DNA from 3 places in the Janthinobacterium lyxosi genome. Region 1 is predicted to be linked to each of the others. Evidence: predicted binding sites of a transcription regulator. Region 1 holds the regulator's gene; each other region holds the start of a gene.
What was found. Region 1 encodes sigma-54, which starts transcription at its own class of promoters, with help from an activator protein. Its sites were predicted from a motif close to TGGCANGNAANCTGCTTT; they were not measured.
Positions count from the first base shown of each region.

Region 2: the regulator sigma-54 is predicted to act here: its motif matches at 1,653-1,670, upstream of adh (aldehyde dehydrogenase).
Region 3: the regulator sigma-54 is predicted to act here: its motif matches at 1,957-1,974, upstream of ACQ4WP_RS00495 (EDSAP-1 family PEP-CTERM protein).

Region 1 is NZ_JBNYXM010000023.1:52,776-56,929, forward strand. Features, by position in the region: gene ACQ4WP_RS21465 (enoyl-CoA hydratase/isomerase family protein) at 1-734, opposite strand, end outside; gene hpf (ribosome hibernation-promoting factor, HPF/YfiA family) at 991-1,350, opposite strand; gene ACQ4WP_RS21475 (RNA polymerase factor sigma-54) at 1,420-2,901, opposite strand; gene lptB (LPS export ABC transporter ATP-binding protein) at 2,906-3,661, opposite strand; gene lptA (lipopolysaccharide transport periplasmic protein LptA) at 3,661-4,154, opposite strand, start outside.
Region 2 is NZ_JBNYXM010000054.1:3,040-7,193, reverse strand. Features, by position in the region: gene adh (aldehyde dehydrogenase) at 46-1,566, opposite strand; gene ACQ4WP_RS28200 (beta-propeller fold lactonase family protein) at 1,905-2,861, opposite strand; gene ACQ4WP_RS28195 (TonB-dependent receptor family protein) at 3,066-4,154, shown strand, end outside.
Region 3 is NZ_JBNYXM010000001.1:94,314-98,467, reverse strand. Features, by position in the region: gene ACQ4WP_RS00500 (LytR C-terminal domain-containing protein) at 1-799, shown strand, start outside; gene ACQ4WP_RS00495 (EDSAP-1 family PEP-CTERM protein) at 880-1,869, opposite strand; gene ACQ4WP_RS00490 (hypothetical protein) at 2,081-2,455, opposite strand; gene ACQ4WP_RS00485 (hypothetical protein) at 2,618-2,929, shown strand; gene ACQ4WP_RS00480 (dodecin) at 2,945-3,151, opposite strand; gene ACQ4WP_RS00475 (BsuBI/PstI family type II restriction endonuclease) at 3,746-4,154, opposite strand, start outside.

The sequences.
Region 1 (4,154 bases):
CCGGCGCCGAAATGGCGGTCCAGCGCCGCGCGCGCCGTGGCCAGGGGAGAAGCCCCCGCCTCGGCCTGGAACGGTGCTGCCAGCGCCTTGATGGCCACCGGCAAGGCCTCGCCCGGCGTCGATTCGAACAGGGCCAGCAGCGCCCCCATCTGCGCCTCGGGCAGGTACACATCGGCCAGGCCCGTGTACAGGGCATCGGCCGCGTTGATCGTCAAGCCTGTCAATCCCAGGTACAGGCCCAGTTGGCCCGCCAAGCGGGAAAGGAAATAACTGCCGCCCACGTCCGGGAACAAGCCAATATTGACTTCCGGCATGGCCATGCGCGTGCGGCCCGTGACGATGCGCAGGCGGTTGCCAGGCCCGGCTTGCGCCACGCCCATGCCGCCGCCCATCACCACGCCATCCAGCACGGCAATATACGGTTTCGGATAGAAATGAATCAAATGATTTAAAGCGTATTCTTCCGTAAAGAAATCTTCCAGCTGGGCACTGCCGCCTTGCGGCGTGGCCAGGCCCGCATCGTAAAAGAAGCGGATGTCGCCACCGGCGCACAAGGCTTTCTCGCTGCTGGAGCGGATGACCACGGCGTCCACCTGCGGATCGGCGCGCCAGGCCAGCAGGGCCGTGCTCAGGGCACGCACCATCTCCAGCGACAGGGAATTCAAGGCTTTCGGGCGGTCGAGAACGATGTGGCCCGTACGGTTGCGGATGGAGGTCTGGACGAAGTCGCTCATGGCAAAATGAAAAGAAGTGAGAGTGGCCACATTCTAGCGCCTGCGAGGGAACATTGCGTTCGACAGGTTCGGGCGCAAAAAAGGGCGCAAGGTGCGCCCCTAGTTGATCACAACCGGTTCAAAGTCGCAGGCCGTGGAACACGTGGAAAAACCGTAGCGAGCGGATGTGAGTTGTGGCTGAGAAGCGGAGCTGTGCGTATGCACAGTGAGCATCGGAGGCCGCAAATCGCGACGCGCAGCAGGTTTTTTGGTGTTCTTAGGCGGCGGCGAATTCTTCGTCCGAGTTGTCTGGCAGATGCTTGATCGCCTCTTTACCGTGCCCTTGCACTTTGGTTTTGTATTTCATCACTTGCCTGTCCAGCTTGTCGATCAGGGTATCGATCGCGGCATACAAGTCTTGCGCCAGGCTTTCCACGTAGACAGTTTTACCACTCAGACGCAGGTTGACTTCGGCCTTTTGACGTTTTTCTTTCTCTTTGAGGTTATCCACGGTCAGAATCACGGCAATATCGATGACTTGATCGAAATGACGTTTCACGCGCTCCAGCTTCGTTTGTACATATTCACGGATGGCTGGTGTGACTTCGAGATGATGTCCGCTGATGGTGAGATTCATACACACTCCTAAAGATGATCGGGTTCGTGCGGTCCATCCTATCCGGCCCGCAGAGGAACCGAAAAAAACTTACAAACACTTACGCAGGCTCACTGGCGGAATTTTCAACGCTTCCCGGTATTTGGCAACAGTACGTCGCGCAATCACCATGCCTTGTTCCCCCAGCATGTCCGCAATCTTACTGTCGGATAAAGGATTTTTAGGGTCTTCTGCTCCTGTCAGTTGCACGATCAATGCCCGTATCGCCGTCGATGACGCTTCGCCCCCCGCTTCGGTGGCGACGTGGCTACCAAAGAAATATTTCAACTCAAACATGCCATGCGGGGTCAGCATGTACTTTTGGGTTGTTACCCGCGAGATAGTACTCTCGTGTAAACCCAGTGTATCAGCTATTTCACGGAGCACAAGGGGGCGCATGGCAACGGCCCCATGCGAGAAAAAGTTCTTTTGTCTTTCTACTATCGCCTGCGCCACGCGCAAGATCGTGTCAAAGCGCTGGCGCATATTCTTGATCAGCCACTTGGCTTCCTGCAACTGTGCGCCCATGGCGCCCTCGCCCTTGCCCTGCTTGAGCAAGTTGGCGTACATGGCGTTCACGCGCAGGCGCGGCATGACGTCGTTGTTCAGGGTGACTTGCCAGCCATTGCGCGCGCGCTTGACGACGACGTCGGGCACCACGTAATCGGACACATCCGAGGCGAAGACGGCACCCGGATGCGGATTGCACTGGCGAATCACCGTCTGCGCTTCGCGCAAGTCCTCATCGTCGCAATCGAGGGCTTTTTTCAGCTTGTTGAAATCGCGCTGGGCAAACCAGGCCAGGTGCTTTTCCACGATGACGAGGGCCATGCGCCGCGTCACCATGGCGATGTGCGGCAAACGCTTGATTTGCAGCGCCAGGCATTCGGACGCATTGCGCGCGCCCACGCCGGGCGGATCGAAACTTTGCAGCAGCGACAAGGCCGTGCGCATCTCGTCGGCGTCGATTTCCAGCTCTTGCGGCAGGCGTGCCAGGATGTCGTCGAGCGACTCTTCCAGGTAGCCGTTGTCATCGAGTGCGTCGATGATCAGCTCGACCAGCGCGCGGTCGCGCAATTCGAGCACCGTCACGCGCATCTGCTCCATCAAGTGTTCGCGCAGGGTGCAGTGATGGGCTTCGAGTTGCGGGCGGGAATCTTCGTCGTCGGGCGCCTTGCCCCGGCTCGCCTCGCTCCAGTCGCTGTCGCCGCCCTCCGCTGCAGCCGGGCTGTCGCCGGCGGCCTCTCCGTCAAAGGTTTCCGCTTCGGCCGGCGCTGCAGGCGCCTCCTGGCCTGGCGGCTGGGGCGGTGCTTCGGCCGGCGCAGCCGTGGAACTCAAGGCGCCATCGGACAGCAGGCGCAGCGAACGGTCGAGCGGATCGTCGAGGCGTTCGAGCAAGGGATTGTCCGTCAGCAATTGCTCTAGCTCCTGGTGCAATTCCAGGGTAGACAATTGCAACAGGCGTATCGATTGCTGCAACTGCGGCGTCAGTGCCAGGTGCTGCGAAGTGCGCAGCTGCAATGATTGTTTCATTGGCTCACATGCGGAAGTGTTCGCCCAGATAGACCCGGCGTACCGACTCGTTCGCGATGATGTCGTCGGGGCGTCCCGACGCCAGCACCGAGCCCTGGTTGATGATGTAGGCACGGTCGCAGATACCCAGCGTCTCGCGCACATTATGATCGGTGATCAGGACACCGATATTGCGCTCCTTCAAGAAGCGCACGATGCGCTGGATCTCGATCACGGCGATGGGGTCGACACCGGCGAATGGCTCGTCGAGCAGCACGAAACGCGGGTCGGTGGCCAGCGCGCGGGCGATCTCCACGCGGCGGCGCTCGCCGCCCGACAGGGACAGCGCCTGGTTCTCGCGCAACTTTTCAATCTGCAAGTCGGCCAGCAATTTATCCAGGCGCTCCTCGATCTCGGCCTTCTTCAGGGGACGGCCTTCGACGGTCTGGATTTCCAGCACGGCGCGGATATTGTCTTCCACCGTCAGCTTGCGAAACACGGACGCTTCCTGCGGCAGATACGACAGGCCCATCTGCGCGCGGCGGTGGATCGGCAGGCGGGAAATGTCCACGCCGCTGATATCGATGCTGCCGCCGTCGGACGGCACCAGGCCGACGATCATGTAGAACGAGGTGGTCTTGCCGGCGCCGTTCGGACCCAATAGCCCGACCACTTCGCCGCATTCGACTTGCAGCGAGACATCATGCACGACTTGCCGCTTGCCATAGGTTTTTTGCAGCCCGCGAACGATCAGGGTGCTGCCGCAACGTGTATTGTCCATTATTTCTTTCCTGGCGCGGGCGTGGCCGGCGCTTTCTCCGCCGCCGGTGCCTTGGGCTTCGGCTGGATCACCATGCGCACGCTGCCGCCATCCGGGGTGCTGGTGCCGCTATTCGAATTTTCCATCGCAAATTCTTCCTTGCGGCTGTCATACGAGATGAAGGCGCCATTGGCCACGTCAGTCACTTTTGTGCCTTCCAGGCGCGTCAGCTTGGCCCTGGAAAACAGTTTCACCACTTCCGTCTTGTTGTCGTATTCCACGCGCTCCGCTTCGCCTTCGACCCACAGGTCGCCCGCGCCATCGCGCTTCTGGCGGAAGGTGGCCAGTTTGCCGGGATCGGCCCAGAAGGTAATGAACTGGTAGCCTTGCGGGTCTTCCGTGATCAGGGCCCGGCCCGCCTTCATGGTCAAGGTACCCTTGACCAGCACGACGTCGCCCGTCAGGGTACGCACCTGCTTGATGTCGTCGACATGGCCGCTACGTGCCGTGATGA
Region 2 (4,154 bases), on a different contig from region 1:
TTCTGCGCGCCGCCCCCGACTAAGGGTGCGGCGCCTGTTGCCGGTTTAGAAGAAGCCCAGGGCTTTCGGGCTATAGCTCACCAGCAAGTTCTTCGTTTGCTGGTAGTGATCGAGCATCATCTTGTGGTTTTCGCGGCCGATACCCGATTGCTTGTAGCCGCCGAACGCGGCGTGGGCGGGATACAGGTGGTAGCAATTGGTCCACACGCGGCCCGCCTGGATGGCGCGTCCCATGCGGAAGGCGCGCGAACCGTCACGCGTCCACAAGCCGGCACCCAGGCCGTACAAGGTATCGTTGGCAATCGCCAGCGCTTCGGCCTCATCCTTGAAGGTGGTCACGGACACGACGGGGCCAAAGATCTCTTCCTGGAAGATGCGCATCTTGTTGTTGCCCTTGAACACCGTCGGACGCACGTAGTAACCGCCCTCCAGATCGCCCGCCGGCGTATGGCGCTCGCCGCCAGCCAGCACTTCAGCGCCTTCCTGGCGGCCGATGTCGAGGTAGGACAGGATTTTTTCCAGCTGTTCCTGCGACGCCTGGGCGCCGATCATGGTGCTGGCATCGAGCGGGTTGCCCTGCTTGATGGCGGCCACGCGCTTCAGGGCCCGTTCGATGAATTTTTCGTAGATCGATTCCTGGATCAGCACGCGCGATGGACAGGTGCACACCTCGCCCTGGTTCAGCGCAAACATGGTGAAGCCTTCCAGGCACTTGTCGAAATAATCATCATCGGCATCCATCACGTCTTCAAAGAAGATGTTCGGCGACTTGCCGCCCAACTCCAGAGTGACGGGAATCAGGTTTTGCGCCGCGTAGCCCATGATCAAACGGCCCGTGCCCGTTTCGCCCGTAAAGGCGATCTTGGCGATGCGCTTGCTCGACGCCAGCGGCTTGCCCGCTTCCAGGCCAAAACCGTTGATGATGTTCAACACGCCCGGTGGCAGCAAGTCGCCGATCAGCTCGATCAACACCATGATGGAGGCGGGCGTCTGCTCGGCCGGTTTCAAGACGACGCAATTGCCGGCGGCCAGGGCTGGCGCCAGTTTCCACACGGCCATCAGAATCGGGAAATTCCACGGGATGATCTGGCCCACGACGCCCAGCGGCTCATGGTAGTGATAGGCATAGGTTTCCGCATCGATTTGCGCGACGGAACCTTCCTGCGCGCGGATGCAACCGGCGAAGTAACGGAAATGGTCGATGGCCAGCGGAATGTCGGCATTCATCGTTTCACGGATCGGCTTGCCGTTGTCGATGGTTTCCGCGGTGGCGATCAGGCTCAGGTTCTGTTCGATGCGGTCAGCGATGCGGTTCAGGATATTGGCGCGCTCGGCAGGCGAAGTCTTGCCCCAGGCATCCTTGGCGGCATGCGCGGCATCCAGCGCCAGCTCGACGTCTTCCGCCGTGGAACGGGCGATTTCGCAAAACGGCAAGCCCGTGATGGGCGTGATGTTAGGAAAGTATTCACCTTTTACTGGTGCAACGAATTTGCCGCCAATGTAATTGTCATAGCGTTGTTTGAAGGGATTGGCTACGCCCAGTTTGCTGATGTCTGCGAGATTCATGTCGTCCTCTATCGGGTTAATTAGAATGGAATTGCTGTAATTAAAATCAAACGTCCTGGTACAGATGGGGTGAGTACACGGAGTCTTCCGCAAATGCCGTGCCAGCTCGCCGCCCCACTACCAACTTAGCGGGTTTTACCCCTGTTGCAAGGGCATGGCGGCCATACCGGCGCGCTTTTCAGCACCTGCCCGGGGCCTGGGCGGAGGACGTGGGTCTGTTTGCGTTTTGAACAAGGTGGCAGCGTCCTGTTCCAATCCGGGCCAGCCCTGCTGCTGCACCCCTACACCGCTGCACAATGGAACAGGTGTACCAGACTGGAACACCTATTCCAGCTTGCCTAACGAATCACCACGCCCCATGGCAATTCACCCACGGCAATATCAGCCACCTTGCGCGCGCTGGCCGTGTCGATGACGGAAACACTGTTCGAGCGGCCATTGGCCACGTACAGCTTGGCACCGTCGGGCGTGATGGCCATATTCCACGGGCGCTTGCCGACGGCAATGGTGGCCGTGATCTGCTTGCTGGCCGTGTCGATCACCATCACCGTGCCATCCGTGCCATTCGAGACATACACCTGCTTGCCTCTGGGATGCACGGCGATACCGTTGGCATTCTTGCCCGCTGAAATAGTGGCAATCGCCTTGCGCGTGGCCATGTCGATCACGTAGACGGCATTGACCAGTTCGCACGCCACGTAGGCGCGGCCCGAGTCCGGACTGAAACCGATGCCGCGCGGACGCAAGCCCACGGCAATGGAAGCCACCTGGCGGCGTTGCGCCACATCAATGACATCGACTTGCTCGGCCTCTTCCGCGCTGACCAGCAACCAGCGCCCATCCGGGCTGAACACGGCATGTTCCGGGTTGCGTCCCTGCACTTTGATATCGGCGAGCAAGCTGCCCGTATGGGCATCGAGCAAGGCCACGCTATTGTTTTCTTCGACGGCCACGGCCACGTAATGACCGTCCCGGGAAGCGCTGACGCCCTCGGGCGACTTGCCCAGCGCTACCGTCCGCACGGGCGTGCCGCCAGCGTTATCGATCAGCAACAAGGCACTGCTGGCGGCATCCGTGACAAACAATTGCCGCCCGCTGGGGTCGGCGGCGATGCCGCGTGGCCGCTTTCCGGCGGCAATCTGGCGCACCACCTGGTCGGTAGCCGTGTCGATCACGCTCAAGGTGCCCGATTTTTCATTGGGGACATAGGCAAAGGGAGCGGCCTGGACGGCGCTGCTGGCAAGCGCAGGCAGCAGCCAGCAAACCAGGCGCAAGCGCGAGAAGAAGTTGGGCATAATCACCTTTTCAATGGCAAAACGAAGGGAAAGCGCGCGGCATCGGCGCCTCTGATCATTGCTGCATGCAAACGCCGTGCCACGGGCAGGCGTATAATTTCAGCCCACCAATGGAGACATGGCAGGCATATTGCTTGATAAGACTAGGCAGACCTGCGCCGCTCACGCGCTCAAGCAGGCTTTTATTCACATTGGAGAACCCGCATGCAGCATCGTTTCCGCCTGAACACCATTGCCAGCCTGTTTGTCGCCGGCAGCGCCACCCTGTCCACCCACGTTTTCGCCGCCGAGGCAGCTGACCAGGCCAACGGGCAACTCATGGATACGGTGGTCGTCAGCGGCAGCCGCATCGCCCACCCCAGCCAGGAAGTGCCGGCGTCCATCGACGTCGTCGACAGTGCCCGCATCCAGGATGGCCAAATCCGCGTCAACGCGTCAGAAGCGCTGGCCGCCGTGCCGGGCCTGGTCGTGCAGAACCGCCAGAACTATGCGCAAGACTTGCAAATCTCGTCACGCGGCTTCGGCGCCCGCTCGGCCTTCGGCGTGCGCGGCGTCAAACTGATCAGCGATGGCATTCCTGCCAGCATGCCCGATGGCCAGGGCCAGGCCGCCACCTTCAACCTCGATACCGCCGAGCGCATCGAAGTGCTGCGCGGCCCCTTCTCTGCCATCTACGGCAACCACTCGGGCGGCGTGATCCAGCTGTTTTCCAAGGATGGGCAAAATCCCCCCTCCGTCGAATTGAATGTAACGGGCGGCAGTTTCGGCACCAGCAAGGTGGACCTGACGGCGCAAGGACAGGCCGGCGGCATCGGCTACGTGCTCGACGGTTCGCGCTTCCGCACGGATGGCTTCCGCGACCACAGCGCCGCCACACGCGAACAGGCTTTCGGCAAGATCACCGTCAAGCCCACCGCGGACAGCAAGCTGACCATCGTCGCCAACAGCTTGCATCAGGGCAACACGCAAGATCCGCTGGGCGCCACCTGGGCCACGTTTGCCGCCGATCCGCGTGCCGGTGAAATCGACACGACAGACACGCAAAATCCGAAACGCACTTTTGCCGAGCGCTACAACACGCGCAAGAGCATCGACCACCAGCAAATCGGCGCCACTTATGAACAAGCCTTTGGCGACGACCGCCTGCATGTGATGGTGTATGGCGGCAACCGCGAAGTGATCCAGTACCAGGCATTTAATAAGGCATTTCAAAATACCAAAGTGGATGGTCTACTTAAGCATTCAGGCGGCGTGGTCGACTTCCAGCGCCAGTTCTATGGCATCGACACCAAT
Region 3 (4,154 bases), on a different contig from region 1:
GGGCGAACAGGACGCGGCCATCGCCCAGTGGCAGGCGCTGACGCAGGAAACGGGCATGGCGCGGCCGCAGCAGGCCTATCTGTTCAGCAATCTCGGCCATGCCTATTATCTGAGCGGGCGCGATGCGCAAGCCTTGTCCGCGCTGGAACAGGCGTGTTTGCTCGATCCGCTCAATGCGCTGGCCTGGCGGCATCTGGCGCAGGTGCTGGAGCGCCTGGGACAGCACGAGCGCGCCGCCCTCATGCGGCGCCAGGCGGCCAGCTTGCAGGAACGCGACTTGCGGCGCGACATGGACTTGTTGCGCGGCGCGGTGCCGCAGCAGCTGGTGTCCGCGCCTGCGCCGGTGCAGGATGCGCCCGCCATGGCGCGCGTGGAGATCACGCAGAGCGATGGCATGGCGCAGCTGCGGCGCGTGCCCGTCGCCGCGCCGCTGCGGTCCGTGGCGGCGGCTGGTGCGCCGCATTCGCGCCTGGAAATTGTGAATGGTAACGGCGTGCCGGGCATGGCCGCCGCGCTGGCGCGCAGCCTGGCCGGCGCTCCCGTGCAAGTGGTGCGCCTGGCCAATGAAACCCGCTTCCAGGTAGCGCGCACGCGCGTCGAATACCGGCCCGCGCAAGAACAGGCGGCGCGCCAGCTGGCCCGCCAGCTGGGGACGCAGGTGCAGACCCAAGCCGCCGACTGCCCTGCCAGCGAGCTGCGCCTGGTACTGGGGCGCGACCTGCGTGACCCGGCCGTGTTGCACCGCTATTATCTGCAGCAATTGCAGCTGGCGCGCCAGGCGCTGGCACGGCTCGGTTAGAACGCCTCTGCTGGCGTAAAAAACACGCGGCGCCTTGGCGGGCGCCGCGTGTTCGAGCATGCCGGTTGCTATGCCGGTTGTTATGTCGGCTGGCGCCGGCGCGTGAAGGCCAGGGCGGCCAGCCCCAGGCCCAGCAGGAACAGGCTTCCCGGCTCCGGCACGGCCAGGGGATCGATGACGACGATGTCGGTGCGCGTGGATTTGGAAAAGTTCAAGGTATAGCTGCCGGCGGGCATGGCGAAGTTCGAGGTCAGGGAAAACAACGCAAAGCCATTCGTGAAGGCGCGCCCGGTAGCGGGGTCATTCGTGCCGGCCGTCAGGTTCAGGCTGAAGGGGTCGAGGCTGCCGGCGCCATGGTTGCCGTTGATATCGCTGCCATTGTTCGGGTTGCCGTCGGGAGCGAACTGGAAGATTACGCCATCGGCATTCGCGTTCGACAGGCAGCCGACGGGGCTGGCGCTGTTGCAGGAGATATTGAAGATATCCATGATCGACACGCTCGACTTGTCGCCCAAGGTCGTCACGCTGGTGCGCAGGTCGCGCCGTCCCATGAAACTGAAGGTGATGAAGCCGGCGCTCGACAGGCTCAGGTTGATGGAACCGGTGAGCGTGTCGCCGGCCATGGCCGTGGCGGCGCCGACGGTGTTGCGCTGTGCTTCCGCCACGGCGCGCACGGTGGCGCCGCCATTGAGCATGTTGCCGAAGGCGTGCGCATCGCCGCGTGCGAATTCCAGCGTGGTACTGGGACTGGGTGCGTAGCGGTTTTGCGGCAAGCCGCTGCAGCCGCCGCCCGAACACACTTGCAGCACGTCGGCATTGGCGGCCGGCCCGGTATTGACGGCGCGCGGATTGACGGCTACGCCACCCTCGAAGAAGGCGCTGTCGCTGGCATTGCGGTTGGCGCCCGCCAGCGACAAGCTACCGGTACTAGTGGTGATGCGGAAATTGTTCAACTCATTGACGGCCAGGCCGTAGGCGCCGGCCTGCGCCTGGCCGCTGGCCAGCAGGCTTGCCGCCGCCAGTGCGCCCAGCCAGCCCAGGGTCTTGCTTCGTGTGTGATCGACGTTCATCGCAGCCTCTTATCGTGGTCAGTCTCGGAAAATCCGGGGGACAAAGAATCCAGAATGACTTGCCTGGATTCATTTCGTAGACACAGATAAGCAGCTTGCGTGCCACACAAAAAAAGTAAATTGAATCAACTACTTGCGTAAAGCGAACTGAGCTGGATAGGGCGAACTGTAAGAAAGGCCGACGCCGCTTGGCGGGCGGCGTTGGCCAGCCTCAGGTACCGCGGTGATAGCCCAGGTGGCCACCCGAATTGCTTGCGCAACCGCAACCGATGCGCGCCACTTCCTCACCGTCCGTCAATTTCCAGTTGGTAATGGTCGTGTGCTGCCAGTCGATGTCGCTTTTCTTGACAGGTTTTACCGTCAGCGTGCGTTGTTCTGCATCCGTGTATTCCATCAGCTCCTCGTCATCGGCGATGTCGAAATGGCGGTGGATCAGGGAAATGCCGAAGCGATCGAGTGCGCCGTAGCGTTGCAGCACGTCGCGCAATTCGCGGAAGCAGGCCAGATCTTCGGGCAGCAGCGGGTCGACGGCGGAAATATCGGCAACGGGTTGCCATTGCATGGCATGGATGTTCAGGCTGTGCATGATAGGCTCCTGTGCCCCGTGATGAGTGGCCCAGGCTGTCGGAGGGGCGCCGGCACGCCTGGCGAAATACCCATCGTGGCCGCAAAGCTGGTTCGGCGCTTGCGCCAGATCAAAGGTGCGGCACATCGTATCTCGTCCGATAATTGCCCGGTAAAATAGGCCATGGCAAACAAAACCCCCACCTTCCCCGGCGCGCGCACGGGCCGCGGCCAGGTCCTGGCCGTGCTGCTGTCGAACCGCGACCAGTCCGGCACCGAACCCCTGCAAGGCCGCGTCTCCCTGGCCGCCATCGTCAAAGCGCTCAAACGCAAATACCACTGGCCCATCGAGACGCACAGCTTTCCCGCCAACACGCAGGACGGCCGCGCCAGCTGGGCGACCGTCTACAGCTTGCCGGAAAAGGTGATTCAAGCCGCGCTGGAGGCCGGCGGCCGGGAGTGGCTGGAGAGCCAAACAGTGGTCGGGCGACGGTGAGCGTGCCGCAATGCGTTATTCGAGCCGGAAGCCGACCTTCAGCGTGACCTGGAAGTGCGCCACCTTGCCATCGACAATATGGCCGCGTGATTCGCTCACTTCATACCAGTCCATGTGCTTGACCGTGAGTGCCGCCTTGGCAACGGCATCGCGTATCGCCTGATCGCTGCTCTCGGTCGATGTGCCAACCAGTTCGATCAGCTTGTAAGTGTGTGCGGACATGATGTTTCCCCAGGTAGGCAAGCCAGACATCGGAAAGTTCTTCTTCGCCAGCAAGTGCCCATAGTGCGCCTAAATGCGCTGGACGTCATTGCGCGGTGCAGCAATGCGTCACGGGAGTGGTTCGCAGGAGGGCGAAAAGAAAAAAGGGCTACAAGCCGAAGCCTGTAACCCTTAGCTTTCCTACTGAATTCTGGTGCCGACTGCCGGTTTCGAACTGGCCACCTGATGATTACAAATTCCTCCGCGCCAATAACACTGGATGACACTATCTAATGAAATCAGGCACTTACCCTGTATGAGCTAACACTGCTGCCTTGGTGAGCTAACAGTAGCGTTGACACTTCGTTGACATGACTTACCACGCACTACCTGAGACTAGTGTGAGCATCGACGTAAATGCAGGGTCGCGGGCCGGCCGGCATCGTCGCTGGCCGGGACGACCGGCCAAAACGCTCCTGCATGCCACCGCGATGCAAAAGGGTTCCGCTTCGCTACAGCCCTAACGGGCCTCAAATCGCCCTTTTTCTGGCTGGTTTGTCGTCAATGCCGGTTTGCCACAAAGAAGCAACGTCGTATTGTCCGATAGACCCTAACTCACAGCAGCTCGGATAATTTCTTGTCAGTGCCAGATTGCAACGTGACAATACTGTTGGGTTCAGACGCAAACCAGACAAACGAGTTCCAGGCTAAGTTATGCACGAGCGCTCGATATTGACTAGCACTTCGGTCAGCGAACGCCGTCACGTATGCCAAATTCGTAGTTTCGAATCCTGCTTCAAGTGCGATGGCCTCCAACGCCACTTTACGTTGCTGGCTTATCGGGCCGTCCGAATGGACAACCTCAACGAAAACAACCAGTATATCTCCACTAACTGGACTGAGATCAACCAGGATAACGTCCGGAAGGCTCTTGGACTGATCAATATGCAGATGCAACTCCGCTACTAGTGTTTCATCAATGATTTTGTTTGCGCTCTCGGACAACCAGAGCACGGCTGGTTGC